DNA from 3 places in the Sorangium sp. So ce296 genome. Region 1 is predicted to be linked to each of the others. Evidence: riboswitches for the same ligand, from Rfam matches in the RefSeq annotation. Region 1 holds a riboswitch; each other region holds the start of a gene.

Region 1 (9,924 bases):
CACCGCGGCGAGCAGCGCCGCGATGCGCACCGCCTGGCCGCTATCCGAGGCGCGCGCGCCGCTCGTCGCGCCGCGCCGATCGACCTCCGACCCGCGCTCGAGCAGGCGGCGCGCCTCGGTCAGCCGGCCGCGCAGCCGCTCCGTGTACGCCAGCGTGCGCAGGCCGGTCGCGAGCGGCGCGGGATCGGCGAGCGCCCCGGCGATCTCGTTGTGCGCCGCGTAGCAGGCGCACGCGAACGCGAGATCGCCGAGCGCGCCCGCGTAGAGGCCCGCGTCGTACGCGAGCGACGCGCGCACGCGCGCGGGCAGCGAGGCCGGCATGCCGCGGGGGTCGTCGCCGCCGGCGAACGCGCGCAGGATGCGGGCGCCGCGGGCCATGTCGCCGAGCTTGAGCCCGAGGTGCGCGAAGCCGCCGAGGCCGAAGGCGTAGATCTCGTAGGCCTCGCTCGCGCGCCCGGCGCCGAGCAGCTCGGCGAGGATCGCCTCGTACGCGTCGACCGCCCGGCGCTCCCGCGGCGCCCGGCGCGGCGCCTCGTCGAGGCGCGGCGGCGGCGCGGCGCTCCCCGCGGCGTGGATGCGATCCGGCGGGACGGCGAGCAGCGACTTGAAGTGCTGCCGCACGAAGGGGTGCGTCGAGTAGCCGAGCTCGCCCTGCCGCGCCGCGAACACGAGCCCCAGCCGCTCGAGCCGCGCGAGCCCGCGGGCGAGCTCCGCGGCGCCCCACCCCGCCATGGCGCCCGCGATCTCGCCGCCGGCCCGGACCAGCTGGAGCAGCGCCGCCTCGCCCGCGCCGCCCGGGAACACCGAGAGGCGCGCGAGCAGGTCCCGCTCGCCCGGGGGCAGCGCGCGCGCGTAGGCCGACAGCACCGAGCTCAGGCGGCGGGCGAGGACGTCGTCGCGCTCGGCCTCGGCGAGGTGCGCCGCGCCCGCCGCGGAGAGCCGGGCCGCGTCGCCGCCGAGGAACGCGCCGACGTAGGAGCCGACCACGGCGACCGAGAGCGCGTGGCCGCCGGTCTGCTCGAACAGCGCGCGGAGGGCGTCGCCGTCGCCGCGGATGCCCCAGCGGCGCAGGAGCGACGCGGCGTCGCCCTCGCCGAGCGGCTCCGGCCGGATCGTCGCGAGCCCGCCGTCGGCCCAGGCGGCGAGGTCCGCGAGCTCGAAGCGCGACGTGACGAGCGCGCGCGCGCCGCCGAGCCCCGCGGCGATCGCGCAGAGCAGCCGGCGGAGGAGCGCGTCGTGGAGCTCGCCGTGCGCGCGGCCGGCGCCCCCCTCGGCCTGCACGGTCTCGAGGCCGTCGAGCACGAGCAGGTGCGGCGGGCCCTGCCCCAGCGCTTCCTTGAGGCGCGCGAGCTGCTCGCCGGGCGGCGCCGGGGCCCGCGGCGCCGCCGCGCCGGACGCGCCGGGGCCCGGCGCGAAGTACGCCGCCGCCTGGTCGAGGAACGCCTCGGTCCTGGGGTCGTCGTAGAAGCTCCAGACGAGCACCCCGCCGGGGCGCGGGGCGTCGCCGAGCCCCTGGAGGAAGCGCTCGGCGATGGAGGTCTTGCCGGCGCCGCCGACGCCGAGGAGCGCGATCACCGGGGGCGAGGGCGGCGAGGCGGCGGCCCACGCGGCGAGCCGGTCGAGGATCTCGCCGCGCCCGACGAAGTGCCGGGCCCGCTGGAGGGTGTGCGCGTGCAGCGGGCGCCACGCCGGGGCGGCGCCCTGCGCGGCGGCAGGCGCGATGGGCGGGGCCTGCGCCTCGGCTGCGGCGGCTGCGCCGGCGGGCGCCTCGTCGGCCCTGGCGGGCGCCTCCTCGGCCCTCGCGGGCGCCTCCTCGGCCCTGGCGGTCGCGTCTCCGGCCCTGGCGGCCGCGTCCCCGGCCCCGGCCGTCGCCTCCCCCGCCCCGCTCGCCGCCGCGCCCTCCGCCGCCGGCGCTCCCCCCGCCTCGCCGACGAGCAGGTCCGCCTCGGCGAGGCCGAGCTCGGCGCTGAGCCGCTCGAGGATGCGCCGCCGGGACGGGCTCCGGACCGAGAAGCCGAGCCGCGGGTCGTTGACCGCGCCCGACTCGTAGCGGCGGTACGTCCGCACGTCGACGCCGATCGACGCGGCGACCTGCTCCTGCGTCAGGTCGAGCTCGAGGCGCGCCCGCAGCAGGAGCGCGTGGTTGAAATGGACCGCGGGCTCCGCGCCTCGGCCCGCCCTGGGGACCTGTGCCATCGCTGCGCGCCCTCGATCATCGGCGATGCCGCGCCGTCCTGTCCACCGCGCTGCCCGGTCCTGCCCGGTCCTGCCCGGTCCCGCCCTTCCGGATCCGGTCCGCCGGGACGCATGGTCGACGCATGAGCACGATGCACGCCGAACGACCCGCCCAGCGAACCTCCACCACCGACGACCTCCGCATCTTCACCGTGACGGACCTGCTGTCCCCCGAGGAGTGCGACGGCTTCATCGCGCGCGCCGAGGCGCACGGCTTCGAGCAGGCGCCGATCGGGGGCGGCAGCGTCATCAACCTCGAGGTGCGCAACAACGGCCGCGTCATGCTGGACGATCCGGCGCTCGCGGCGCGCCTCTGGGAGCGGCTCGCGCCGTGGACCCCGCCGACCTGGGGCGCCCTCCGCGCGGTCGGGCTCAACGATCGCTTCCGCTACTACCGGTATGCCGAGGGCGAGTACTTCAACTGGCACGGCGACGGGTCGTTCCCGCGATCGGAGATCGAGCGGAGCCTGTTCACCGCGATGATCTACCTGAACGACGACTTCGAGGGCGGCACGACCGACTTCTGGGGCGGCCAGAGCATCGTCCCGCAGCGCGGGATGGCGCTCGTGTTCGAGCACCGGCGGCTCCACCGGGGCGCCGCGGTGACGCGGGGGCGCAAGTACGTGCTCCGCACCGACGTGATGTACCGGCGCGGCTAACGCCCGGCGCCGCGCGCCCGGCCCCGCGCCCTCATTCCGGCCGCGGCGCGCCCGGCCCCGCGCCGCGCGCTCCTTCCGGCCGCGGCGCGCCGGCCAGCGCCTCGGCGAGGCGCGGCAGCACCTCGCCCGCCCGGGCCTCGACCTTGAGCGCGCCGAGCTCCTCGCCGCGCGCGGACCCCAGGTTGACCATCGCGATCGGGATGCCCCGCTGCGCGGCGCGCAGCACGAAGCGGTACCCCGAGAAGACCGCCAGCGAGGAGCCCACCACGAGGAGCGCCTCCGCCGCGTCGACCAGCGCGAACGCCGCGTCGACGACCGGCCGCGCCACGTTCTCGCCGAAGAAGACGACGCGCGGCTTGAGCGGCCCGTCGCAGCGCAGGCAAGGGGGCGTCTGGAAGCCGGCCACGTGCTCGGCGGGCAGGTCGGCGTCGCCGTCGGGCGCGACGTCGGCCGCGAGCCGCAGCCAGCCGGGGTTGCGCGCGAGGAGCCGCTGCTGGAGCGCGGCGCGCGGCTCCATCGCGCCGCACGCGAGGCACGCGACCTCGGCGAGCGTCCCGTGCAGCTCGATGACGCGGCGGCTGCCGGCGGCGTGGTGGAGGCCGTCGACGTTCTGCGTGATGAGGCCCTCGATCAGCCCATCCTGCTCGAGCCGCGCGAGGGCGCGGTGCGCCGGGTTGGGCTCGGCTCGCGAGAACCGCTCCCAGCCGATCACGGCGCGCGCCCAGTAGCGCTGCCGGATCTCGGCCGAACTCGAGAACTCCCGCCCCTGGATCGGGTTGCGCGCGCGGCGCCGCGTCTCGGGACCGCGGTAGTCCGGGATGCCGGACTCGGTGCTGCACCCCGCCCCGGTCAGCGCCACGAAGCGCTTGCCGCGCAGGAGCGCGATGAGGTCGTCGACCGGGTCCGCGAGGAGCGCGTGGCTGAGCGGCATGGGCCCCCGTTTGTGACCCGCCGCCGGATACGCCGCCAGCCGCCCGCGCGCCGGCACGACGGCGCACGCCGGCGGGCTCGGCGCCGTCGCGCCGGCATGGCCGGGCCCGGGCGGGCGGGAGGGCGAGGCGCGCACGTCGGCGAGCTCGCCGCGCCCTCCCCGATCTGCCGCTGGAGCATGGCCCGGCCCCAGTAACACGAAATCTTCGATTCGTGCTACGGCCTCACCCCGGGTGTGTTATGGGTCGCTCACCTGCTCGCTCCTCCTGTCTTCGACGCTGCTTCGACCGGAGCCGGTCGGCTCGCGATGGCGAGGGAGCCCTGCAGGCGAAGGAGCCCTTGAGGACATGGCGTCTCGACTCACTGGCGCGCTGTGCGCGACGTTCGCTTTTGTGCTGCTGCTCGGTTGTGGTGACGACGATTCCGGCAAGGACGAGGTCGTCGCCGAGGAACCGAACCAGGGTGTCCCTTACCTCGGCGTGGACGGCGAGTTCACGTCGGACCCGCTGGCCCCGGAATGCCCCGACGATCCGCGCAATCCGGGGCGCGTGGCCCTCAAGGAGATGAGAGAGATATCGTTCTACAGCGACCGAGAGGGCGAAATGCCGCTCGCCGAGGGATGCGCGTACTCCTACGAAGGCTTCGCGCCGGATCCCCACTACTTCCCGGAGTCGCCGGAGTCGGTGTGGCTCCAGTTCGCGCTCACCGCCGGCGGGGCCGGCTGCGAGGCTTTCCATTACGTGATCATGCGCCCGCCGCATGGCGAGGGCGCCGCCAAGCACATGCACCTGCGGTACGGAGACGCCGAGTCGAGCTTCACCCAGCTGCTCGACATGAGCCAAGGCGACGAGCAGGACGCCGACGCGTGCAACCCCTGGTGGAGCGCGTACTGCTCGGCCGGGATCGAGGGTTGCGGCGGCTGAGCCTGGGTGAAGATCAGCGGCAGATCCGGCTGCCTCGGGCTCGACCTCGCGCGCTTCCTGAACGAGCGCGGACTCGGGATCGTGTCGCTGGCACGACATTCTTCTCTCGTGACAGACGTTCATCAGCACGGCTGTAAGCGATAGGCGCACATCATCGCGGCGGTCCGGAGGCAAGGGCGCGCGGCCCGCGCCGCCTCAGCGCCTCGCGGAGCTGCCGCTGAGGAGCCGCTCGACCTCCGCCTCGTGCTCGGGGCACCCGCGGGCGAGGAGCACGATCATCGAGGAGCCGTCGTCCCGCGCCTCACGCGCGAGCACGAACTGGGCGGAGGTCTCGAGCCGCGCGCCGCGCGCGCTCGGGTCCTCCGGCGTCACGCGCACCCGCGCGGCCATCAGCAACCCCTGATGGAACTCGAAGCGCGCGGAGACGGGCGCCCTGGCGGGCGCCGCCTCGCCCCGCGACCACTCGATCGAAGGCCCGGCGCAGCCCGGCGCCTCGCTCCAGCGGCCGGCCGGCCCAGCGTCGAAGCGCCGGACGACCTCGCTCGCCGTCATCCCGAGCTCGATCCCGTGCATGGCGAAGGCGCCGGTCGCCGGCGGAGCGAAGGAGAGCGCCGTGAGGGTGACGATCCCCAGCGCCGCGGCGATGAACGCGGCGCCGAGCGAGCCGCCCCCCATCCACGCGCCCCGCCCTGCAGTCGGCTCACCTGCGCTTTTCGACCCGCGTAAGGACACGGCGCGCGTCCTCCGTCTCGTAGAAGTCGAAGGCGATGCGGTCGCCGACCTCGATGCCGTCGAGCTGCGACGGGCTCTGGGGCTCGAACGACATCGTCATCGCGCCCATGTAGCCCGGGATGTCGTCGTGCGCGATGTTGACGTAGGCGCGCCCCGGGCCGAGCGAGCGGACGGCGCCCGTCGCGTGGTGGACGCGCGGAGCGGCGGTGGACGCCTTCGAGCACGAGAGCGTGAGGCTCGTCGAGATCGCCGCCCCGAGCAGCAGGGACCGCGCGAGGTGCGCGGCTCGGAGGCGAGAGCGCATCGTTCGATTCATGTCAGCTCCTTCGAGGCCAGTCGCTCCGCGTCGCGGACGAGCTCGTTCATTCGTTCTTCATCGCCGATCTGGTAGTAGCCACGGATACGGCCCTGCCCATCGACAAGGACGAACCATTCCCCGTGCATGATCGCGCCGAGCCCGGCCGACGGGTCAGCTCGCTCGAAGCGCACCTTGAATCCCTTCACCACGACGCGGTTCAGCTCCTCGCTCCGGCCGGAGAGGAACGACCAGGCGCCGCGGCCGCTGCTGTAGCGCGCCGCGTACGAGCGCAGCACGTCGGGTGTATCGTTCTCCGGATCCAGCGTGATCGAGATCAGGTGGATGGGGAGCGCCTGTCCGCGCGCCTCGCCGCGCTGGGCCAGCCGCTCCTGGAACGCCGCCATCTGCGCCGAGAGCCTCGGGCACGACACGGGACAGCTCGCATAGAAGAAGTCGACGATCAGCGTCTGACCGCGGAGCGACTCCCGCGTGACGGGGCGGCCGTCCTGGTCCGTCATCGAGAACGCCGGCATCTCGCCGAGCACGGGCGGCGAGGCGGGCGCCTCGCGCGCGCGCGACACCGCACCGAAGACGGCGAGCCCCGCGAGCGCAGAGACCCAGAGCCCGATCTGCACCGGCCGGAGCCGCCCGCGCCGGCGGGCCGGCGCTCCATCGCCGGCCGAGGATGACCCAGGAGACGTGGAGCAAAGAACCTCGTTTGGCATGCGCGCGACAGTAGGTGTTGCAAGGTGGCGCGGGCAATGCGTCACGGTGTCGCATCCCCTCGAACGATGCAGCGATATCTCGGCCTTTGGCGAGCCCGTGGCGGCGCGGGGATGAGCGCGACATCGTGTCGCAGGGCCCTTGCGGCCGGTCGCGCTAGCCTGTCTCACCATGACCCAGCGAGAGCGCGGCGCATCGGCGGATGACCCGGCCCATTCCACTCACGGCGCGCGCGCGGTGGGCTCGCCCCTGCGTCTCCGGCTTCTGCGGAGCTCACGCTGGCGCCGCGCGGCGGCGCTGGCCGCCGCCATCGCGGGCGTCGCGCTCAGCGGCAGGGCCGAGCCGGCGACGCCCAGCGAGGCCGCCACCGAGCTCGTCGACTCGACCCCCGCGCCCGGCGAGAAGGCGCTCGCGGCGCGCCTGCTCGCGCCTTGTTGCTGGAATCAGACGCTCGATGTGCACGAATCCCCGGTGGCGAGCGATCTTCGTCGCGAGATCCGCGCCCGCCTCCGCCGGGGAGAGGCCGCCGACGCCATCGAACAGGACCTCGTCGTTCGTTATGGCGACCGCCTCCGCGCGGCGCCTTCGTCCGGCGTCCTCGGCAAGGTCGCGCTGGCATTGATGCTGGGCATCGCGGCGACCTTCCTCGGGGTCTTCGCCCTGCTGCGCTCGTGGAGGCGCGGCGCCGCGCAGCCAACCCCGCCGAGCGGCGCCGCCGCGGGGGCCGTTCGCGACGAGTATGACGAGCGCCTCGACGACGAGCTCCGGGCGCGCGACGCGTGAGCACGCCCCCGCTGGTAAGGCGGTAGTCGCTCCCCTCGTCCGGCTTCCTCCGCGACATCTCGCTTGACCTGCGCGCCGCACCGCAATATGTAGTGCCTCGTGTTGGTGCCCTTGGCTTCGGCCCAGGGCTCAAAAGGGAACCCGGTGCGAATCCGGGGCTGCCCCGCAGCGGTAAGCGAGAACGATCTCCACGACGAGCACTGGCCTTCGGGCCGGGAAGCGGTGGACCGTAGGAACCCGGCGAGAGCCGGAGCGCTCGCGAGCCCGAAGACCTGCCAACATCCTGCGTCGGGGAGACATCCCGCGCCGGTTTGACCTGGAAGCCTCGAGGGAGGCGGGGAGGTCCGAGCTGGCGCTGACGCACGCGCCGTCCCGGTTCCGATCCGTCCCCCGAGCTTTCTTTCGCAATCGCCCGCGGGGGCGAAGGGTCGGTCCGATGATCATCTCCCAAGGTTCAGCGCCGCCGCGCGTCGCGGCTGGCTCTGCGCGCATTTCTGCATCTTCTGTCGCCGCAGCGCTCCTCCTGCTCTCGCCGCCGGCCTTGGCGGACGCCTTCGACGAGTACGCGGGGAACACGTCGTATACGTTCGACCTACCCGCCATCGCCGACGGGTGGTCCATAGCCCTGGACGGGTTCCCGACGACATCCGAGGAGATCGATGGATACGAGCTGGCCGGGCGGCTCCTCGTCGCCAACGATCAGACCTTGTACCTCCAGAGAAACTATGGCTCGAGCGTCTACGTGCCCGTCGCGACGCTGAGCGACGGGCCGATGGATCCGAGCTTCCTCGCCATCTCGCCGGACGGCAGCACGATCGCGCTCGGCGTCGGCTACGGGGCGCCGCTGCTCGTGTTCCCGAGCTCGATCCTCAGCGTCACCTCGCCGCCCGACCTGCTCGGCCACGGGGGCGTGATCGAGCTCGACGTCAACTACTACGACGGGGCCTGGTACGGTAACGACACGCTCGTCATCAACGGCGGCTGGAGCGGGCCGAGCGGCTACACGAGCGGCGTCTACGCCCTCGATCTGACCGCGCCGCAGATCGCGGAGATCCCGCTGATCACGAGCATCCCGGGCGCCTCCGGGGGGATCGCGGTGGACTCCGCGGGCAACCTCGTCACCGGGATCGGCTATCAGACCTCGCCCAACCGGACCGGCGAGCTCAGGATCTGGGCGGCGGCCGACATCCAGGACGTCATCGACGGCACGGCGAGCGCATACGTCTACGGCGGCAGCGAGGGCTCGCTCCTGGCGAGCAACGTGCTGAACGCGGCGGCGCTCGGCTTCGACGGAGACGGCGCCCTGCACGTGGGCGGCGGGGACGCATTCGGCGTCGGCGGCACGAGCGAGAATGGCTATGCCGCGCTCATCCGCGCCAGCGTGGTCGCGAGCGTCGTCGGGGGCAGCCAGACGCCGGTGAACGAGGGGAGCTCGTCGCAGTACCTCGAGCTGACGCCTGATGCGTGCGAGGACGACAACGCGACGTCGCCCATCGCGTTCGTCGGCCACACGCGCGCCCTGGCGATCGCCTGGAACCCGTCGGGCGACGAGTACTCGTCCCCCGCGGGGCAGTGCTACTCGGCCGGGAGCGCCTCGGATTTCTGGGAGATCGGGGTGACGCCGAAGGTGACGCTCTATTTCCCCGACGGCGCGCCGGACGCCGACAGCGACGGCGTGCCCGACGGCGCGGACAACGCCTACCTCACGGCGAACGCGGACCAGCGAGACACCGACGGCGACGGATTCGGGAACATCGCGGACGCGGATCTCGACAACGACGGCGACGTGGACACCGCCGATTACAACATCCTGGTGGCGTCGTGGAGCACCCAGCTGGGCAACCCCGGGTACAACCAGCACGCCGACTTCAATGGAGATGGGAGCGTCAACACCGGCGATTACAACATCTATCTCGCGCGGTACGGCACGTCGGCGCCGTTCTACTGATCAGCACGGGGGCGCGCGCCGCGCCGGGTTCGTTCCGGCGCGGCGCGCGCCCGCCTTCGGAGGTCTCATGGTTTCTCGTATCGCGCGCGCGAGCGTGCTTCTGTCGGTGCTCACGATCATCGCCTGTTCCTCCGAGGGCTCGCCGTCCGGGAGCGGCTCCGGGGGAATGGGAGGAACGGCGGCGCAGGGATCCGGCGGCGCGGCCGGTCAGGGAGGGGCCACCGGTTCGGGCGGCGGGGCGAGCACGTCGTCGAGCGACGCCGGGAGCGGCGCGGGCGGCGCAGGGGGGGCCGGCGGCGGCGGATCGGGCGGCGGCGACGCGGGCGGCGGCGGATCGGGCGGCGACGGCGGCGGTGCCGCGGGCGGCGGCGACGCGGGCGGCGGCGGATCGGGCGGCAACGGCGGCGATGCCGCGGGCAACGGCGGATCGGGCGGCAACGGCGGCGGTGCCGCGGGTGGCGGCGGCGACGCGGGCGGCGGCGGATCGGGCGGCAACGGCGGCGATGCCGCGGGCGGCGGCGGCGGTGCGGGCGGCGGCGTCGAGGACTGCACGGGCGCGGAGACGGTGTTCGCCTCCGAGGTGGTAAGCCACGTCTTCGGGACGGGCCAGAGCTATGGACAGGAGAGGTTCCCGGACATCGTGTTCGGTCCTCCCAAGGGCGGAGGTTGCTGCGGGGGCTCGACCGACGTGGT
Region 2 (9,924 bases), 6.1 Mb from region 1:
GCAGGGTCGCGGGGCTTTTCGGGGCGGCGGGCGGGCACAGAACCGATATGACTCATTCAGACAAATGAGTCAAATCGGGCGACGCCTCGACGTGGGACCGGGCAGGGCCACGGGAGGGCTATCTCCGCGCGTCAGGGATCCACGCTCGAGCGCGGCTCCGGGCGCCGCGCCTCACTGCATGATGTCGTCGACGAGCCGCGCCACCAGCCGGTCGCCGAGCAGGTGCTCCTCCACGAGGTCCTTCGCGTCCTCCTCGCGGACGCCGCGGTACCACACGCCGTCCGGGTAGACGGCGACCGTCGGCCCCTCGCCGCAGCGCCCCATGCACGACGTCCTCGTCACGCGGATCTGCTGCTGCTGGCCGGCCTGCTTCACGCCGCGGCGCAGCGACTCGAGCAGCGCCAGGCTGCCGCGGTCCACGCAGTCGGCGTTGCCGCAGACGAGCACGTGCTTGCGCAGCGGGCGGTGGGCGTGCGGGTGGTTCGACGCCTGCGTGTGCGTGAGCGTGTGGCGCACGCTGTAGAGCATCGCCTTGAGCCCGCCGACCTCCCGGGCGAGCCCCGGCAGGGCCGTGCGGTACATGCACGTGTCGCAGGGGAGGGGAGCCTCGCCGGCGAGCGCCTGGCGCGCGCGCTCGTCGATCAGCCCCGACAGCGCGCTCGACCGGCCGAGGTGGGGCGCGAGCGACGCGCGGATCCACGGGTACGTCGACGCGAAGCGGTCGACCTGCTCGGCGAGCTTCGTCATGAGCCGGCCGGCGAAGAGGAAGTAGGGGAGGACGACGACGCGCTCGGGCCGCTGGCGCGCGACGCGCTCCAGCGTCTCCTCCACCGAGGGCCGCGTGACGCCGATGAAGGTCGGCTCGACCAGGAGCAGCCCCCGGCCCTCGCCGATGAGGCGCGTCATCTTGCAGAAATCGCCGTTCGCGTCCGGGTCGCTGGACCCGCGCCCCACCACGACGAGCGCCGTCCGGGCGCGCGCCGCCGGGTCGTCCGGCAGCGCGGACGCGGCGCGCTCGAACGCGAGCTCCGCGAGCGCCGGGTGCACGCCGAGGTGCCGCGCCGCCGAGAAGCGCACGCCCGGGTGCGCCGCCCGCGCCTGCTCGAGCGCCAGGGGGATGTCGTTCTTCACGTGCCCGGCCGCGAACAGGAACAGCGGCACGACCGCCACCCGCGACACCCGCGCCGCGAGCGCCGCGAGCGCGTCGGCGAGGTACGGCGTCGCGAGCTCGATGTAGCCGTGCTGCACCACGAGCCCGGGCCGCGACGCGCCGTAATCGGCGACGAGCGCCTCGAACTCGGCGTTCGACGCGGCGTCGCGGCTGCCGTGGCCGATCAGCAGGAGCCCTTCGTCATGCATGCGAGCGCCTCCTCCAGGGTGAGCGGGAGCATTGCGCGGCCCCGCGGGTCGAGCGGCTCGGCCGGGCCCAGCCGGGTCCAGAGCTCCGCGACCCACGGCCGCCTGAGCCGCGCCCGCGCGAGGAGCTCGCCGGCCGCGAACACCTCCCGCGGCGGCCCGTCCGCGAGCACCTGCCCGTCGCCGAGCAGCACCGCGCGCGTCGCGAACAGCGGCACGAGGTCGACCGCGTGCGTCGCGGCGACCAGCGTGGTCCCCTGCTGCTCCGAGAGCGCGCGCAGCGTCCGGCACAGGGAGAGCTCGCCCTCCGGGTCGAGCCCCGCGGTCGGCTCGTCGAGCAGCAGCACGCGCGGCTGCATCGCGAGCATCCCGGCGATGCACGCGCGCTTGCGCTCGCCGAAGCTCAGCGCCTCGATCGCGCGGCCGGCGAGGTGCGCGATCTGCACGGCCGAGAGCGCCGCCTCGGCGCGGCGCCGCGCCTCGGGCGCGGGCAGGCCCAGGTTCCGCGGGCCGAACAGGACGTCGTCGAGGAGCGTCGCGCCGAGCAACTGGTCGTCCGGGTCCTGGAGCACGAGCGCGGCGCCCGCGGCCACGGCGTCCGAGGGCGAGCCCACGCGGCGGCCGGAGATCTCGACGCTGCCGCCGGGCGCGGGGAGGAGCCCGACGAGCGTCCGGAGCAGCGCGGTCTTGCCGGCGCCGTTGCCGCCGAGCACCGCCACGGACTCGCCCTCGGCGACGTCGAGGCGCACGTCGCGCAGCGCGGGCTCGGCGCCGCGGTAGCCCACCCTGGGCGCGCGGAGGGCGATCGCGCTCATCCCGCCGCTCCGGCGGCGACGCTGAGGCCGAGGGCCGCGAGGGCGACGGCGGCGAACGCGAGGTTCGCGGCGGGCGCGCTCGGCCGGCGGTCGGCGACGGGGAGCTCCCCCCGGTAGCCGCGGAGCTGCATGGCGACGGCGGCGTGCTCGGAGCGCTCCAGGGTCCGGAGCGCCACGACGCCCGCGACGGCGCCGGCCGAGCGCGCGGCGGCGCCCGGGCGCGCGAACCCGCCGCGGAGCGCGGCGGCGCTCCACGCGCTGTCGGCGGCGCGCTGGAGCACGCCGGCGAAGCGCCGCGCGAGCGCGAGCAGCTCGACGAGGGCCGCGGGCGCGCCGAGCCCGGCGAGCGCCGCCTCGATCTCGGCCGGCGCGGCGGCGCTCGAGAGCCACCGGAGCACCGCGGCGGCCGCGAGGACGCGCGCGGCGATGGCCGCGGCGCGGCGGGCGCCGTCGCGCGCGATCGCGTCGAGCGGGAACGGCGCGCCCGCGAGGAGCGGCTCGCCCGGGGTGAGCGCGAGCGCGAGGGCCGCGGCGACCCCTCCGAGCCACGCGGCGGGCGCGAAGGCGCGCAGGATGGCGCCGGCGGTCACGCCCTGGAGGGCGAGGGCCGCGCACGCGACGGCGAGCAGCGCGGCCGGCGTCCAGGGCGAGCGCGCGCCCGCGGCGACGCAGCACGCGGCCACGGCGGCCCCGAGGCGGAGCCGGGGATCCACGTCGCGGAGCCGCGCGGGGGGGTCAATCCGCACGGAGCCCGTCGCCGCCGGGCTTGCCGGCGGGCTGGCCGGCGCGCTCCACGAAGAGCACGCGCGAGAAGTAGCCCAGGGCGAAGCCGGAGAGGAGCCCTGCCCAGAGGAAGGCGAAGAGCAGGAGGTCGCCCTCGAGGCCCGCGAACAGCGGCCCCGTGTCGTGGCGGCCGGCGTCCTCGGCGACGCGGCGGACGACGGCCTCGTCGACCCCGTCCCACGAGGCGTCGCCGCACGCGGCGAGCCAGAGCGCGGCGGCGGCCAGCAGCGCGCGCTGCGCGGCCCGCCGCGTCACGACGCCCCCGCGGGGAGCGGGACGACCTGGAGCCGCTCGAGGATGTCGGGCCGCCGGGCGCGCAGGAAGACGAGCGCTCCCGCGGTCATGGCACCCTCGAGCAAACCGAGCGGCAGCTGGGTGGGGACGAAGGCCAGGGCGACGCCGGTGAACATGGATCCCACCGACCCGTCGCCCGCGAGCCCGAGCGCGAGCTCGAGGGCCGTGGTCGCGTACGTGGCCCAGTCGGACGTCACGCCGGCCAGGAACCCCGCGACCCAGAGGCTCGCGCCGCAGCGCCGCGCGAGCCGGAAGACGAGGTATCCGGTGAACGCGCCCGCGATGCCCATCGACGCGACGTCGGCGCCGAGCGTGGTGAGCCCGCCGTGCGCGAGGAAGAGGGCCTGGATGAGGAGCGCCACCACGGTGACGAGGACGGTCATCCAGGGACCGATGAGCACCGCGGCGAGCCCGGTGCCGCACGGGTGGGAGCAGGTCCCTGCGGTCGGCACCGGCACGGGCATGCACGAGATCGCGAAGACGGCGGCGGCGACGAGGCCGACGAACGGCTTGTAGAAGGCGTCGTCCCGGGTGCGGCGCCGGAGCAGGTGGAGGGCGACGGCGACGAAGGGAAGGGCGAGCGCGTTCCAGACCGCGCACCAGCCGAGCGGCAGGACGCCTTCCGCGAGGTGCATCGCGGCCGCGGGCCGGGGCGCGAGCAGCGTCGCGAGGAGCACGGCGGCGATGGACACAGCGCGGCCGTGAAGACCGATTTCGGCGCTCCGGGTGAAGTCCGCACCCGAACGCCACGAAGACGTGCGCAAGCTGCACCTCGTGGGGGGCTCGGGTAGGTCTCCCGGCTGATGGGTTCAGGGGGCCTTTCGGGCTCCCAGCGCCGCGTCCACCTTCCCAGGCCTCATCAGAGGCCCAGTGGTCTTTGGAGGCGGCTCCCCACTCACGGTGGCGGTACCGCGCCGGTTTCGCACCGGCTTCCCTGTTATGCCCAGAGGGCACCCGAGGTGTGGATTGTCAGATGGATGCTCGGTAGTCCCGTTTCGCGCCCGGCGTCAAGGACGTCGCGCCGCGGCCGCGGGGCAGGCGCTCGCCCTGCGGCGGCTGCCCCGCGGCCGCGGCGCGCGCTGGCGTGTTCGCGGCGGCCGTCTGGCGGCACGCGCTGGCGTGTTCGCGGCGGCCGTCTGGCGGCGCGCGCCGGCGTGTTCGCGGCGGCCGTCTGGCGGCGCGCGCCGGCGCGTTCGCGGCGGTCGTCTGGCGGCGCGCGCTGGCGCGTTCGCGGCGGCCGTCCGGCGGCGCGCGCTGGCGCGTCTCACGCCGGAACGAGCTCCGTGATGAGCCGCGCGCGCGGGCTTCCGCCGCGGGCCGTCCAGCGCGTCGCGGGCCGCCGAGCGCTCCCGGCGTCCGGAGGTCCGGCGCGGCGGAGGGGCGCGCTGTACCGCGCCCGGCCTCACGGCATTGCGAGCGGCCGGTCAGCCGCTGCCGCGATGTCCACCGCGTGTGGTGCCGTCCTGTCGAGCCGACAGGCTGCGCTGCGCGCGCTCGCGCCCTCCGGGGGCAACGTGGCTTCCGCGAAATTGACCGAGACGCACGCGGACAAGCTTCCTCGAAAAAGCTGCAAGCGATGTGCTTCTGTGGTTAAAGTCTCTTTACTTGTTCATCCCGGGATCGCCGCTCGCTCCCCGGGGGCCCGCTCGGAGCGTGCGCCGCCCCGCGCGTGCTGCGCACGTTCCGGTGATTTTCTCGCTGCAGTGTGCTTTGTTCGTCCTGGCTCTTTACTTGTGAGCGAGTGTTCCGTGCCAGGCTCGCTTCGTCGCGGAGCCTGGCGTGAACGGCGGCGGGCTCTCGTGTTCTCTTTTCGAGGGCGCGGCGAGCGACTCCGCCGGACGCTGCTCCGGCGCGGGTATGCCCGGCTCGAACGCGCATTCGCGAAAATCGGCGATGTGCGCGCTGCGCTGTCACCTGGCTGTCATCGTGCCGGTAGCAATTCGCTCATCCGCGTGCAGCGGTTGCACTTTGTTATCGACAACCTGCTTCCGGGTGCCACACTCCGATCACCGCATGCGCACCGGCGCGGTTTCCCCCCCCGGCCCGGAGCGCGTGCGGGCTATCTCGAGCACCGCAGCGGACGTTCTCCGCGCCGCTGCGGTTTCCCTACCGCGGTCATGTCTGGCCCCCCTCCAGCATGACACGCGGTCTTTTTTTGGGGTCTCCTGGCGCGCTGTTCGAAAACTCACTTTCCTGTGAACGTGGCCTTCGATTTCGCCAGGAACGCTTTCATTCCGAGCTGTTGGTCCTCGCTGCCGAAGAGCGCGGCAAAGGCCTGGGCTTCCAGCTCGTTGGCGGCGGTGAGGTCGAGGCTCTCGCCGCGCAGCAGGACGCGCTTGGCGGCGGCGACGGCGAGCGGCCCGCGCGAGGCGATTTTGAGGGCGGTCTCGCGGGCGCGCGCGAGGAGCTCGGCCGCCGGGAAGACGGCGTTGACGAGGCCGATCGAGAGCGCCTGCTCGGCGGTGATCATGTCGCCTGAATAGATGAGCTCGCGCGCGCGGCCGGGGCCGACCCGCCGCAGCAGCCGCTGGGTGCCGCCGAACCCGGGGATGACGCCCAGGTTCACCTCGGGCTGGCCGAGCTTGGCGCCTTCCGCGGCGTAGATGAAGTCGCAGGCGAGGGCGAGCTCGCAGCCGCCGCCCAGCGCGAAGCCGTTGACCGCGGCGATCACGGGGAACGGGGCGGTCTCGATGAGGTCGGCGAGGCGGTGGCCTGCTTCGGCGAACCGCTTCGCGGCGATGCTGTTCATGGCGGCCATCTCCGCGATATCGGCGCCGGCAACGAACGCCTTGCCGGCGCCGGTGAGCACGGCCGCGCGCACCTCGCTGCCCTGCGCGAGGAGGTCGTGGAAGGCCGCGGTGAGGTCGCCGAGGACGGCGGGGTTCAGGGCGTTGAGCTTGTCGGGCCGCTGGATGGTCACGGTGGCGACGTGGCCCGCGCGCTCGACGGCGACGAGCTGGAGCGCACCGCGAGCAGGGACCCCCGGCTGCTGTTCTTGAGCGGTCATGACCGGTGGTTAGCAGCGCCCGGCGCCGGGGGGAAGCGCGCGCCGTGCGCCGGGGAAGGGGGCATTTCGTGCCCGCCTGGGCCCACTGTGCTGAGCCGACGAACGAGCGATTTCCAGCGGAAGTCACGCGCCCGTTCTGGAATATGGAACGAACTCCGAGTCTCGAGCGGCCCCAGCAAGCGCCCTGCGCTGGCGCCTATTCGTCACTTTGATAAGTGCGCACGGCCCGCGCGCTATCGAGGGGAGTCGCGCAGACAGGCCGTCTTCCGAACCGCAGCGCAGCCCCGCCATCCACCCCCGTCCCGCCCTGGAGAGAGCCAGCGGAGGAGGGGGTGCCGCGCGGGGGGCCGGCGGGGTAGGGCCCCACAAACCCGAGCGCCGGCGTGCTCCTTGCGACGCCCTCCGGGACCGACCCACCCATTCCCACGGCAATAGCCCCCCAAAAGGCGCGAGTTTGTGGGAGGGGCCCCCGCCGGCCCCCCGCGCGGCACCCCCTCCTCCGCTGGCTCCGTCGCAGCCGCGCCCCCCTCCACTACACCGCCCGCCCCGTCTTCTGCCCCTTCTCGTCGTACACGTAGAACCCCCGCCCGCTCTTCTTCCCGTACCACCCCGCCGCCACCAGGTTCCGCAGCAGCGTGGGCGCCCGGTACTTCGAGTCCCCGAACTCCCGGTGCAGCACCTCCGCGATCGAGAGCACCGTGTCCAGCCCGATCAGGTCCGCGAGCTCCAGCGGCCCCATCGGGTGGTTCAGCCCGAGCCGCGCCCCCGCGTCGATGTCCTCCGGCGTGGACAGCCCCTCCTGGAGCGCGAAGCACGCCTCGTTCAGGAACGGGATCAGCATCCGGTTCACGATGAACCCCGGCTGGTCCTTCGAGGTGATCACCGTCTTGCCGAGCCCCACCGCGAGCGCCCGGACGGCCTCGTACGTCGCGTCCGACGTCTGCACCCCCCGGACGAGCTCGACAAGCTTCATCAGCGGCACCGGGTTCATGAAGTGCATACCGATGACCAGCTCAGGCCGGCCGGTCACCGCCGCGAGCCGCGTGATCGAGATCGACGACGTGTTCGACGCCAGGATCGCCCCCTTCGGCATCGCCGCGTCCGCGAGCTTGAAGATCCCGCTCTTCACCTCGAAGTTCTCGGTCACCGCCTCGACGGCCAGGTCGACCCCCGACAGGCCGGCGATGCCGTCCGCGACCGCCACGCGGCCGAGGAGCGCCTCCCGCGCCTCGGCGGCCAGCTTGCCCTTCTCCACCAGCTTCGCGAGGATGGCGGCGATCTGGGCCTTGCCCGACTCCGCCAGCGCCCTCGAGACGTCGCACAGGACCACCTCGAGGCCCGCGGCCGCGGCGACCTGGGCGATGCCTCGCCCCATCTGGCCCGCGCCGATCACCCCGAAGCGCTTGATCGTCGTAGCTTCCATGGCCGCGGTTGATACCCGAAGCCGAGGGCGCGGTGAACCGCCCATGCCGACGGCCCGCCCGCTGGCCGTCCCCGCAGCAGAAGCACGCGAAAGCTCCGCCCGCGCTTCCCGACCCGCGGGGGCGAGGAACCTTGAAACCGCGGCGGCCGCCCGGCTATCTTCGCCCGGCCCGTGAACGGACCGGACCGATCTCGCGAGGTCCGCGGAGAGACGATGAGCGTTGAGACGATTCGGATGGCCCTTGGGCGCCTGCAGGATGAGCCCGAAAACGAGGCGGCCTGGAACGAGCTCGCGGAGGCCGTGACCGCTCCGAACAACGGCGCGGGCGCCGGGGACGTCGAGCGCCTGCTCGGCGCCGCCCGCGCGCGGCACGAGCAGCGGCGCGAGTGGCAGGCCGTCGCCCGCCTGCTCGAGCTGGAGATCGCGCTCGCCGCCGGCAGCCCGGTCGAGGGCGCGATGCAGGCGGAGCTCGCCCGCGTCTACCACGAGGAGCTCATCGACGTGGACCGCGCGACGGCCGCCTACAAGCGGCTGCTCGAGCTGCGCCCCGACGACGACGACGCCGCCGAGGCCCTCGAGACCGACGCCTCGAAGCGCGAGCGGTGGCGCGACCTCGTGGACCGCTACGTGGCCGAGGCCGAGGCCGCGACGGACGGCGCCTTCAAGAGCGCGCTCACCACGAGCGCGGCCGACATCGCCTACCGCTACGGCCGCGCCGAGCTCGGCGAGAAGGTGACCGAGCTCATCGATCTCGCCCTCAAGCTCGACCCGAAGAACCGCCGCGCCGCCAACCTCGCGGAGATCGCCTTCGCCGCCGCCGGCGACTGGGAGGCCGTCGTCCGCGTCCAGTCGCTCGTCAAGGCCGAGGCCCAGGCCAAGGAGGACCGCGTCGCGGCGGGCCTCCGCGCGGCGCGCACGATCAAGACCCACCTGAGCGACCCGGCCCGCGCGGTCGCGGCCTACGAGGAGGTGCTCGACCTCTCGCCGGGCCAGCCCGAGGCGCTCTCGTTCCTGGCCGAGGCGTACTCCGCCGCGGGCGACTGGGATCGCCTGGTCGCGCTGTACGAGGACCAGCTCCGCAGCGGCGGCGTGAAGCCCGGCGAGGAGCTCGGCATGCTCGTGCAGATCGCCATGGTCCACTGGCGCATGCGCGGCCAGCCCCAGGCGGCCGAGCCCTATTTCGACCGCGTGCGGCGCGCCGACGCGGCGCACGCCGGGATGCTCAACTTCTACCGCGAGGTCCTGGAGCAGCGCGGCGACAAGCCGCGGCTCACGACCATCCTCACGGACGCGCAGCGTGCCCTGCCCGACGGCCCCGAGAAGCGCGCCATCGCCACCGAGCTCGCGCGGCTCGCCGAGTCGCAGGAGAACGCCGCCAAGGCGATCGAGCAGTACAAGTCCGTGCTCCGGACCGACCCGGAGAACCGCCAGGCGCGCGACGCCCTGAAGCGCCTCTACCTGCAGACCGAGGGGTACAACGCCCTCGTCGAGCTCTACCGGCAGGATCTCGAGCGCACGCCCGCCGACGACGTCGCCGGCAGGGTCGCCGTGCTCCGCGAGATCGCCGGGATCTACCGCGACCGCGCCAAGAACGACGCGGCGCTCGTCACGGTCCTCACCCAGATCGTCCAGCTCGACGACAAGGACGTGGACGCCGTGCGGGAGCTCACCCGCATCTACGAGGCGCTCGGCCGCTGGCGCGACCTGCTCTCGTACCAGCAGCGCCTCGCCGAGCTGACCGAGAGCCGCGCCGAGAAGGCGGGGCTCTACCGCGCGGTCGCGCGGCGCTGGTTCGACCAGTTCTCGAACGTGCAGAACGCCATCGCGGCGTACGAGGCGCTGCTCACCGTCGAGCCGATCGACGAGGAGGCGCAGCAGAAGCTCCGCGAGCTGTACCTGAAGCGGCGCGCGTGGCCGCAGCTCTACTCGCTCTACGAGCGCAAGCTCGAGAGCGCCGAGGGCGCTGCGAAGATCGAGCTCCTCGGCGAGATGGCCAAGCTCGCGGCCGAGCGGCTCGATCGCGGCGCCGACGCGATCGCGCTCCAGAAGCGGATCCTCGAGCTCGACCCGAGCGCCCCCGGGGTGCTCGACGCGCTGGAGAAGCAGGCCGAGCGCGAGAAGGACTTCGCCACGGTCGCCGAGGTGCTCGAGCGGCGCGTCGACCTCGCGGCCGACGACGCCGCGCGCCTCGTCTCGCTGCAGAAGCTCGGGGCCGTGTACGCCGAGCGCCTCAAGGACCCGGCCCA
Region 3 (9,924 bases), 4.6 Mb from region 1:
GCCGGCCCACGTAGTCGTCGTGGGTCGTGTTGCAGACGATGACCTGGAGCGGCCCGTCGGGGTCGCCGGAGGGGCCGGGCACGCGCTCGAGGATGGTCTCGAAGAGCGGCTCCAGGTCCTTGGCCTCGTGCTCGAGCTCGCGCTTGGCCTGGCCGAACTTCGCGATCGCGTAGAGCGTCGAGAAGTCCATCTGCGCGTCGCTCGCCTCGAGGTCGCAGAAGAGGTCGAACACCTCGGAGAGCACCTCGTGGGCGCGCGCGTCGCTCCGGTCGATCTTGTTGATGACCACGATGACCGGGAAGCCGCGCTGGAGGCACTTCGAGAGCACGAACCGCGTCTGCGGCAGCGGGCCCTCGGCGGCGTCGACGAGGAGCAGCGCCCCGTCGGCCATCATCAGGGTGCGCTCGACCTCGCCGCCGAAGTCGGAGTGGCCGGGCGTGTCGACGATGTTGATCTTGACCCCGCGGTACCGGATGCTGGTGTTCTTCGCGAGGATGGTGATGCCGCGCTCCCGCTCGAGGTCGTTCGAGTCCATGACCCGCTCGGCCACGACCTCGTTCTCTCGGAAGGCGCCCGACTGGCGGAGCATGTGATCGACGAGGGTCGTCTTCCCGTGGTCGACGTGGGCGACGATGGCGATGTTGCGGAGGTCGTTACGCGGCATATACGGCGGCGGCCGTGTAGCACGCGACCCACGGAGGAGCGAGCCCATCCTCGCCAGAGCCCGAACGTTCGGCCTGCACCCGGACGTCGCGCGGCGAGCGCTCGCGTTCAGGTGGCGCGCGCGTGAAGCGGGCGCGGGCGGGCGCGAGGCGGACAGGAGCCCGCGCGAGTCGGGCGCGTGGCGAGGGACGCGCGCGGAGCGGGCGAGGTGAGCGGGAGCGATTGACAGCCGGAGGCGCATCCTCCTAGGGTGCGCGCCGCGCTGGTGCCTGGGCGCTCGCTCAGGCTGAATAGGGAACCCGGTGAGATTCCGGGGCTGCCCCGCAGCGGTAAGCGAGAACGACCTCCACCCCATGCACTGGCCCGATGAGGGCTGGGAAGCGGTGGACAGTAGGAAGCCGGCCCGGCCGGAGCGCTCGCGAGCCCGAAGACCTGCCCGCGCCCGGCGACGGGGACACATCCGACGCCGGTTCGACCTGGGAGCCTCGAGGGAGGCGGCGAGGTCCGAGCCGGTGCAGCCCTGCGCACGTCCCGGATCCCGAGCCGCCCCCGCGTTGCCTTCTGGTCGCCCGCGGGGGCGAGAGGTCGGTCCAGGGCGTCGCGCCGTGGGCGGCCTTTTTCCTCCTCGTGGAGCTCGATGCGAGCGGCCCGGCGCCGCTCCGCGCGATTGCGCGAAGGAGGACATGAATGCTGCGCGAGAACGTCACGAAGGGCCACGGACACCGCCATCGACTCCCTCGGATCGCCGCCCTGGCGATCCTGCTGTCCGCCGCGCGGCCAGCGCGGGCCCAGGGAGAGCCCATCGAGGTCACGGTGCACGCGGAGAAGCCGGGGAGCGAGGCCGCCTCGCGCGTCTCGGTCGGGCACCGCGAGCTCGAGCTCCGGCCGAGGCTCCGGCCGGGCGATCTCCTCGAGTCGGTCCCCGGGCTCTTCGCCGTGCAGCACGCCGGCGGCGGCAAGGCGAACCAGTACTTCCTGCGCGGCTTCGACGCCGACCACGGGACGGACGTCGCGTTCTTCGTCGACGGGGTGCCCGTCAACCTGGTCAGCCACGGCCACGGGCACGGCTTCACCGACCTCTACTTCATGATCCCGGAGCTCGTGGTCGGGCTCGACGGCTACAAGGGGCCCTACTACGCGAGCATCGGCGATTTCGGCACGGCGGGCGCCGTCAACCTCCGCTTCGCCGAGAAGCTCGACGAGAGCTCCGCGCAGCTCAGCGTGGGGCAGTACGGCATCCTGCGCGGCCTCGTGATCGCCTCGCCGGAGCTCGGCGACGACTGGCGCGCGGTGGCCGCGGCGGAGGTCTACCGGAACGACGGGCCGTTCCAGAGCCCGGAGCGGCTCAAGCGCTTCAACGTGTTCCTGAGGGCGACGCGCGACCTCGGCAGCACCGGCAAGGTCCAGGCGACGTGGATGTCCTACGGCTCGACCTGGTACGGCTCCGGCCAGATCCCGGCGCGCGCCGTGTGCGGCGAGGGGGAGCAGGGCGGCCTGAACCCGCCGCCGTCCGCTTTCGGACAGCCGTGCATCGACCACTTCGGCGCGGTCGATCCGACCGAGGGCGGGGCGACCTCGCGGCACATGGCGTCGGTCTCCGCGTCGACCGCGTGGCGGGACGCCGACCTGAGCGCGATGGCTTACCTCCTGCGCTATCGCTTCACGCTGTACTCGAACTTCACGTTCTTCGCCGAGGATCCGGTGCACGGCGATGCGATCGAGCAGAACGACGACCGCACCGTGCTGGGCGCCGATCTCCGGTTCCGCAAGCAGATCGAGCACCGCGGGGCGAGGTTCACGACCTCGCTCGGCGCGCAGATCCGCGCGGACGCGATCGACAAGTCGCTCCACCACGACGAGGCGCGCGAGCGGCTCGAGGAGCGGGATCGGACCCACGTCGACGAGGGCCAGATCGGCGTGTACGTCGAGCAGGACGCCCGGCTCCGGCGCTGGCTCCGCCTCGTGCTCGGCGTGCGCGGGCAGTGGATCGACGTCAACGTGGACGATCTGCGCGAGGACCTCGAGGGGACGGGGAACCGGTCGAGCGGCGCGCGGGGGCAGATGCAGCTGCTCCCGAAGCTCTCGGCGGTCGTCTCGCCGGTGGGCGGGCTCGATCTCTTCGCCCACTACGGGCGCGGCTTCCACTCGAACGACGCGCGGGGCGCGGTGCTGGGCCGGGGGGCGGCGACGCTGATCACCCCGGCGAAGGGCTACGAGGTCGGCGCGAGGGTCGCGCCCGTGCGCGGCCTCTCGCTGAGCGCGGCCGGGTTCCTGCTCGACCTCGACTCCGAGCTGGTCTGGAGCGGCGACGCCGGCGAGACCGAGGCGTCGGGGGAGACGCGGCGCTACGGGATCGAGATCAGCGCGCGCTACCGGCTCGGGAGCTGGCTCTTCGCCGACGTGGACGCGACCTTCACCCGCGCGCGCTTCCGCGCGAACGCCGGCAACGGGAGCGCGGTCGCGCTCGCGCCGACGCGGACGCTGACCGCGGGCATCGGGGTGCGCAGGGCGTTCGGCGCGCTCACGCCATTCGCGGCGCTCCGGGTGAAGGCGATCGGCGCGCGGCCCGCGACCGAGGACGAGTCGCTCACCGCCGAGGGGTTCACGGTGGTCGACGCGAACGCGGGGCTCCGGTGGAGGAACGTCGAGGCGGCCGTGGACATCCAGAACCTCTTCGACGCGACGTGGCGCGAGGTGCAGTTCGCGAGCGACTCGAGGCTGCCGTACGAGCCGGCCGCGGTCACGGGGATCCACTACTCGCCGGGGTGGCCGTTCACGGCGATCGGGCGGGCGACGCTGTACTGGGAGTGAGGGGGGACGCTGCGCTCTAGCCCGTGACCCAGCGCGTGACCGCGGCGTGCGCGAGGCTGGGGCATGATGTTGGTGGGGGCGGCGGCGGAAGGAGGCAGGCTCGCGACCCGCGGAGCGCGCGTGTATCGTTCGCGCAGCCATGCCGACGCCCCACGACGTCCTGCAGCTGCTCTCCCGGGCAGATCTCGCCGCCCTGGCCGATCGCTTCGGCGTCGACCTGCCCGACCGGCGGAAGAAGGCGGCGATCCTCGACGCGATCCTCTCGACGCCGGGGCTGCAGCTCCATGAGCTGCTGCGCGTTTTGCGCATCGATCAGCTGAGAGAGCTGTGCCGTGCGCTTGGCCTCGACGCGCGCGGGCGTGACAAGGCTGCCTTCATCGAGCGTGTGCTCGAGGAGCCCTCGCCGGAGATCGCGGCGCGCGGCGCCACGGGGACGCGGGGGGGCGCAGCGGCCAGGCTCGGCCCTGGGAGCGAGGCGCGTGAGGGTCGACTGACGAAGGAACGGCTCGTGAGCTGCCTCCTCGAGGCTGCCAGGCTTCTTCGGCACACGCATGGCCAAAGCGGGCAGCATCGGACGGTCATCGCCGTCCTGCTCCTCCTGAAGCGTCTGAACGACGCGGATCCCTCCACGTACGACATCTCGGTACCTGCTCGGGCGCGATGGGCGAGGATCGAGGCCGCTCCGACGATGGTCGATGTGGCGTTGAACGTCGCCTGCGCGGCGATCGAGGAGCTCAACCCCGCTCTCGATGGCGTGCTTTCCTCGGTCGATTTCACGGATGAGCGACGCTTCGGGGACCGCGCGGAGCGTGCTCCTCTCCTCCACGAGCTCGTCCGGATCTTCTCGGGACTGCCGCTTCGTGACGGGGATCTGGCCGCGCCCGACACGCTGGGGAGCGCCTTCATCCTGTTCCTGGAGGAGATGGCCCTCGGGGAAGGCAAGCGCAGCGGTGAGCCCCTTGCACCCGCCACGGTCGCGGAACTCATGGCGGAGCTGCTCGATCCTTCCGAGGGGATGCGTATCCACGATCCGGCGTGCGGCTCCGGCACCTTGCTGGTCGCGTGCGCCACATACGTCGAGCGCCGCGGTGGAGATAGGCGGAGCCTCTCGATCCATGGTCAGGAGAAGAGCGTCGATGCCTGGACGCTCGCCAGGATCAACATGCTCCTGAACGGGCTGCCGAACGCGCAGATCGAGAAGGGGGACACGCTCCGCGAGCCGCGTAGCACCGAGGGTGGCCATCTCGTGCGTCATGACCGCGTCCTCTGCGTTCCGCCGTTCGGGCTGACGTGGTGGGGGCATGACATGGCGGAGCACGATTCCCATCATCGTTTTCGATACGGGGTACCTCCCAGGAACCGCGGTGACTTCGCGTTCCTACAGCACATGCTCGCCAGCCTCCATCCTACCGGGCGGATGGCGATGCTGGCGCCCGAAGGCATGCTGTTTCGGGGAGGATTGGAGGGGGAGATCCGAAGGAGAATGCTGGAGGATGGCCTGTTCGACGCGGTGATCGGGCTGCCTGCCAACCTGCTCCCGTCCACGCGGGGGCCCACGGTGATCCTCCTCTTGAGCCGCGTCAAACCGGCGTCGAGGAAGCGAGAGGTGCTCTTCATCGATGCCTCGCGAGGGTTCCAGGAGGGGCGCGTGAAGAACCGGCTCGGGCCCGAGGACGTGGCCAGGATCGCGGAAGCTTTCCGAGCGGCCAGCGACGTTCCTGGGTATGCGCGGCTCGTCGACGTCGACGAGATCGCGACGAGCGGGTTCAGCCTCGCAGTGCGCCGGTATGTCGACGCCGGCGCTCCCACAATCGGCGAAGCGCCGGCGCAGATGTGGAGGCGCGTCGAGCTCAGGAACTACCGGAGCATCGCGGAGGCCAGCGTCGATCTGGCGCCCTTCACGGTGCTCGTCGGCCCGAACGGCAGCGGCAAGTCCAATTTCGCCGATGCGCTCGTGTTTGCGAGCGAGGTCGCGATCGACGCCGCGACCGCGGTCGAGCGGCGCGGCGGCATCGCCGGCATCAGGCGCTGGCAGCCGGAGGAGGACGAGCAGGCCGACGTTGTGGTCGACATCCGCGCCGCGATGTCGCGCGTTGCCCTCGAGACCGACTACCTGCGTCACCAGTTCACGGTCCGCGCGAAGGGCAACGGAGCCTGGGCGTTCCGCAGCGAGACCATCGAGCTCTTCGTCCGAGGCGCCCCGGTGAGCTGGGTGGAGCGGACGCCCGAGGGGCTGGAGGTGGAGATCGGAGGGGAGAGGCGCGTGTTCTCGAACGGGAGCGCCCCCAGCGAGACCGCGAGCGCCATGGTGTTCGCGCGCCAGCTCTTCGACATCGCCAGGGTCACAGCGCTCCGGAACGTCACGCGGATCCGGCTGAACGCCGAGGTCATGCGTCAGCCGCAGCTCGCGACCGAGTTCACCCGCCTGGACGAGTCGGGGAGCAACATCGCCGTGGCTTTCCGGAGCCTCGACGCCGAAGGACAGGCGCGCGTCCTCGCCGCCATGCAGCGGATCGTCCCGGGGCTCTTGCGCGTCTCCGTGGAGGCGTTCGACCGGTTCCTGCTCCTCAAATTTGAGCAGCACCAGCCTGGAGGACATGTGGCGCGGTTCTCGGCGAGCGAGATGTCGGAGGGCGCCCTGCGTGCGCTCGGCATCCTCGTCGCAGCTCAGCAGATGACCGGAGACGAGCTCCTGATCATTGAGGAGCCTGAGGTCGCGATCCACGTCGGAGCGGCCCAGCTGCTTTTCGACGTGCTCAAGGACGCGTCGACCAGGGGCTCCCTGCTGATCACGACACATAGCGCCGATCTGCTCGACGCCGCGCGCGAGGAGGAGATCCTCGTGTGCTCGTATCGTGACGGCGTGACGCAGATCGGTCCGCTCTCCTCGGCGCAGCGTGAGGTCGTACGACAGGGGCTGTTCTCCGTCGCCGAGCTGATGCGCTCCGAGCCGCTGCGAATCGAGGGGGAAGAGCCCGAGAGCGTCCAGCTCTGAGCCTCATGAAGCGCCTCGTCTGCATCGTCGAGGGCAGGGGCGAGGTCGGCGCGATCCCGAACCTCTGCATGCGGATCTTGCGCCAGTACCTCCTGGATATGGCGTGGATCGTCGACCAGCATCCGATCCGGCATCCTCGCAGCCAGCTGGTAAACGAGAGGGACAGGAGCCCGCTGCGCCGCTGTCACGCCGATGGCCTGCGCCGCGCCGTGCAGCTCGCGCGGTCCCGGGGAGCTCAGGCCGTGCTCGCCCTGTGCGATGCGGATGACGATTGCCCCGCGACGTGGGGCCCCGACGCCGCACGCGCCATCCAGGTGCTCATGCCAGGCGACGCCGTGATGGCGGTTCGCGAGTACGAGACGTGGCTGCTCCTCAATCACGCGCAGGAAGAGCTGCGGCGGGCTGGAGCTCCCATGGTGGAGAGCAAGCGCGGCGCCAAGGAGGTGCTGAGGAGGCTCGTCCCGGGCTACCTGCCGACCACGCATCAGCTGAGCGAGACACGGAAGATCAACATCGCCCTCGTCCGCGGTCGCTCCGACAGCTTCGACAAGCTCGTCCGCGCGCTGGCAACGATCTCGGGTATGCCCCTTCCGGATCGCTGAGCTGGACGCGCTGCCCTTGCCCGAGCGGCAGACCGCGCGCCGCCGCACGAGCTTGCGCTGTAAGGTCCGTCCGGCCGCCCCGTTGCGAGGGAGTACGCCCGCGGCTCTCGTGCCGCGGCACCTCCACGAGGGCTTCCATGCTGTTCCGTGTCCGCCCGATCCACGCCGCGCGGAGGCGCCCGGCGACCGCCGCGCCGCTCGCCCCGCTCCTCGCGCTCGCCGTTGTCTTCCTGGCGTTCCTCGCCGGCTGCGCCCCCCGTCTCGTCCCGTTCACGCACGAGCTCCGCGTCCAGCACGGCCTATCCGACAGAGACGTGAGGGGCCTCCAGTTCTACGCCTCGCACGAGATCGCGCTGCGCCGCGAGCTCACGGCCGAGAGCTCGCGGATCACGAGCAGCCACACGCTCCTGCTCGTCTCCGGCAAGGTCATCGAGGAGGTCGTCGTCGAGGAGCGCACGCCCGGCGTCGTCGTCGGCGCGCGCGGCGGCGTCCTCTCGGTGAGCTTCGAGCCCGGCGCGTCGCTCTCCTTCTCCGCCGCCCCCGAGCCCGAGCCCCCGGCGCCCGCGCCGCCGTTCCCTGGCTTCGCGACGCCGCCCGATCCGTTCCCCGGCAACGCCGCGCCGCTCCTCGCGATCCCGAGCGCGGCGGGCGATGGCAAGACCCCCGGCGGCAACTACTGGCTCGCGGCCGAGCCCGGCGGCGAGGTCCGCTACCAGGGCAAGGTGTTCTCGGCGATCGAGGACAGCCTGCGGGCGCACCTCCTCATCGACGCCGACGCCCTCGAGGAGGTCGTCGAGCGCCGCGAGGTCCTCCCCGGCGTGCGCCTCTCCGGCCGGTGACACGTCACGGCGCCGCGAGGTGGTGCTTCATCGCCTCCGTCAGCCAGTCCCACTCCGGCGCCCGCCCCGCCTGGGCGGGCTGTCCGTTCATGATCGCGACGAGCTCCCAGTACCGCGACGCGCGCGGGTCGTGCCTGCGGTACCGGTCGAGCAGCGAGGCGCGGAACGCCCCGTCCGCCGGCTTGCCGGCCGCCGCGGCGAGCCCCGAGACGAAGGCCTCGACGATCGGCGCCGCCGCGGCGGACGACGGCGCGACGCCGCGAGCGCTGGCGTCGCGCGCGGCCCGGGCCGCCTCGTCGTTCGCCCGCTTGTAGGCCGCGAGATCGAAGCCCCCGTCCCACGTGCTCGCGGCCGCCGCGCGCATGCCCTCGACGAACGTCGGATCCGACAGGATCCCGGAGAGCTCTATCCACGCGTCGAGCTGCGCGGGCGTGGGCTCGTCCGGCAGCTCCGGCGTGCTCGCCTCGATCATCCCGCGCACCCACTGCTCGTCGATGGCAATCCCGTCCGACACGCGCGCGAAGAAGCGCTCGACGGTGGCCCTTCTCTGCTCATGCGATAACCGAGTCACGGCGCATAACCTCCCGATTTCCTGCTCGGTGGGCTCCGAGCGCAGCGCGGCGCGGAGCGCGGCGGCCACGCGGCGCAAGGCCGCCATCTGCGCCTCCACCGCGGTGAGGCGCAGCCGGAGCGCGTCGCCCAGCGACATGTCGCGGGAGAGCACCGCCCGGATCGCCTGCAGCCCCAGCCCCGCCTCGCGCAGGGTGCGGATCAGATCGAGCCGGACGACGTCGCGCTCGGCATAGAGCCGGTAACCGCTCCGCGTCCGCGCCGACGGCGGCAGGAGCCCCTCGTCGGAGTAGAAGCGGAGCGTCTTCACCGGAATCCCCGTCCGGCGCGACAGCGCGCCGATGGTGAGCCGCTCCTTCGCCACGACCCCACCCTGAGGTCTCCAGCGGCTGGAGAGTCAAGCGCCAGCACCCACGATCCTCCGCCGGCGCCGCGCCCGCGCCGCCGGCCGCCGTTGCGAAGCCGCGCGCCCTGGGCTTCCATGCCGCCGGCCCCGTGAGCACCCCGCCGCCCCCCAAGCTCCGCGCGCCGCGCGCCCCGCGCGCCCGCGCCGAGCTCGTCGCGACCGGCTGGGAGCTGTTCTCGGCCCTCCTGTTCCTCTCCGCCGTCGTCCCCGCGGCCCTCACCACGCCGTGGCCGGCGATCCTCCTGCTCGCCTCGATGGCCCTCTCCGCCGCGCTCTCGGGCCTGCTCGCCCGCCGCGGCGACCGCGGCTTCGCCATCGCCGCGGCGATCCGCACCCTCTCGTGGCCGCTCGCCGTCTCGCCGCTCGCCCTCCGCGGCGCCCCCGCGGCGCCCGCCTCCTGGCCCGGACCGCTCGGGATCGGCCAAGCGACGCCGCCGTCGTGGCTCGGCCTCCTGGTCACCGCCGTCGCCTTCGGCGTCATGGCCGGCGGCATGCGCCTCGCCATCTACCGCAGCCTGCTCCGCGCCGACGCGGCCGACGGCGGCGCCTCCGAGGCCGCCTCCGCGCGCGCCCTCGCCGCGGCGCTCCGGCCGCGCCTCGCCGAGTCCGCGACGGCCGCCGGCATCGTCGGCGGCCACGTCATGCTGCTCTTCTGCGTCGCGTTCCTCCGCACCCAGAGCCAGGTCGTGTTCCAGGCGTGGTTCGAGGTCGTCCCCCTCCTCGCGCTCTCCGGCACCCTCGGCTTCACCCTCGCCGTGCGCCCCGCCACGGGCGCGATCGTCGCCGCCCTCCGCGCCGGCCCGTCCGGCGACCGCGCCCTGCTCGCCCGCGGCCTCGCCCGCGCCGAGCGGCTCCCCGACGTCCTCGCCTCCCTGAACTTCGCGCTCTGGCTCGGGTGCACCGCGATCGGCATCGCCTACGTGCGCCCCGGCGCCACCTTCCGCCCCGGCGCCCCCTTCAGCGCCGCCGACGCGCTCATGCAGCTCGGCTTCGGCGCGCTCTTCGCCTTCGGCGTCTCGTTCTACCAGCGCGCGTGGC

What was found. A riboswitch is a leader RNA that binds a small molecule or an ion and turns the genes downstream of it on or off. The one in region 1 is predicted to bind cobalamin.
Region 2: it holds a riboswitch for cobalamin, as region 1 does, so the genes downstream of both, WME98_RS25915 (energy-coupling factor ABC transporter permease) here and WME98_RS48260 (dockerin type I domain-containing protein) in region 1, are expected to answer to the same signal.
Region 3: it holds a riboswitch for cobalamin, as region 1 does, so the genes downstream of both, WME98_RS31120 (TonB-dependent receptor) here and WME98_RS48260 (dockerin type I domain-containing protein) in region 1, are expected to answer to the same signal.

What each region holds. Positions count from the first base shown of each region.
Region 1 is NZ_CP150325.1:13,061,206-13,071,129, forward strand. It holds gene WME98_RS48220 (helix-turn-helix domain-containing protein) at 1-2,196, opposite strand, end outside; gene WME98_RS48225 (2OG-Fe(II) oxygenase) at 2,319-2,894, shown strand; gene WME98_RS48230 (NAD-dependent protein deacetylase) at 2,926-3,825, opposite strand; gene WME98_RS48235 (hypothetical protein) at 4,172-4,747, shown strand; gene WME98_RS48240 (hypothetical protein) at 4,943-5,422, opposite strand; gene WME98_RS48245 (copper-binding protein) at 5,448-5,795, opposite strand; gene WME98_RS48250 (SCO family protein) at 5,792-6,412, opposite strand; gene WME98_RS48255 (cytochrome c-type biogenesis protein) at 6,672-7,283, shown strand; cobalamin riboswitch at 7,370-7,577, shown strand; gene WME98_RS48260 (dockerin type I domain-containing protein) at 7,825-9,231, shown strand; gene WME98_RS48265 (hypothetical protein) at 9,299-9,924, shown strand, end outside.
Region 2 is NZ_CP150325.1:6,944,088-6,954,011, forward strand. It holds gene WME98_RS25890 (TetR family transcriptional regulator) at 1-38, opposite strand, end outside; gene WME98_RS25895 (CbiX/SirB N-terminal domain-containing protein) at 172-1,359, opposite strand; gene WME98_RS25900 (energy-coupling factor ABC transporter ATP-binding protein) at 1,335-2,171, opposite strand; gene WME98_RS25905 (CbiQ family ECF transporter T component) at 2,168-2,917, opposite strand; gene WME98_RS25910 (hypothetical protein) at 2,907-3,209, opposite strand; gene WME98_RS25915 (energy-coupling factor ABC transporter permease) at 3,206-3,940, opposite strand; cobalamin riboswitch at 4,018-4,221, opposite strand; gene WME98_RS25920 (enoyl-CoA hydratase/isomerase family protein) at 5,434-6,255, opposite strand; gene WME98_RS25925 (3-hydroxyacyl-CoA dehydrogenase family protein) at 6,788-7,678, opposite strand; gene WME98_RS25930 (tetratricopeptide repeat protein) at 7,913-9,924, shown strand, end outside.
Region 3 is NZ_CP150325.1:8,428,848-8,438,771, forward strand. It holds gene typA (translational GTPase TypA) at 1-712, opposite strand, end outside; cobalamin riboswitch at 910-1,117, shown strand; gene WME98_RS31120 (TonB-dependent receptor) at 1,351-3,474, shown strand; gene WME98_RS31125 (N-6 DNA methylase) at 3,614-6,469, shown strand; gene WME98_RS31130 (hypothetical protein) at 6,475-7,071, shown strand; gene WME98_RS31135 (DNA-directed RNA polymerase) at 7,209-7,910, shown strand; gene WME98_RS31140 (MerR family transcriptional regulator) at 7,915-8,844, opposite strand; gene WME98_RS31145 (ATP-binding protein) at 8,976-9,924, shown strand, end outside.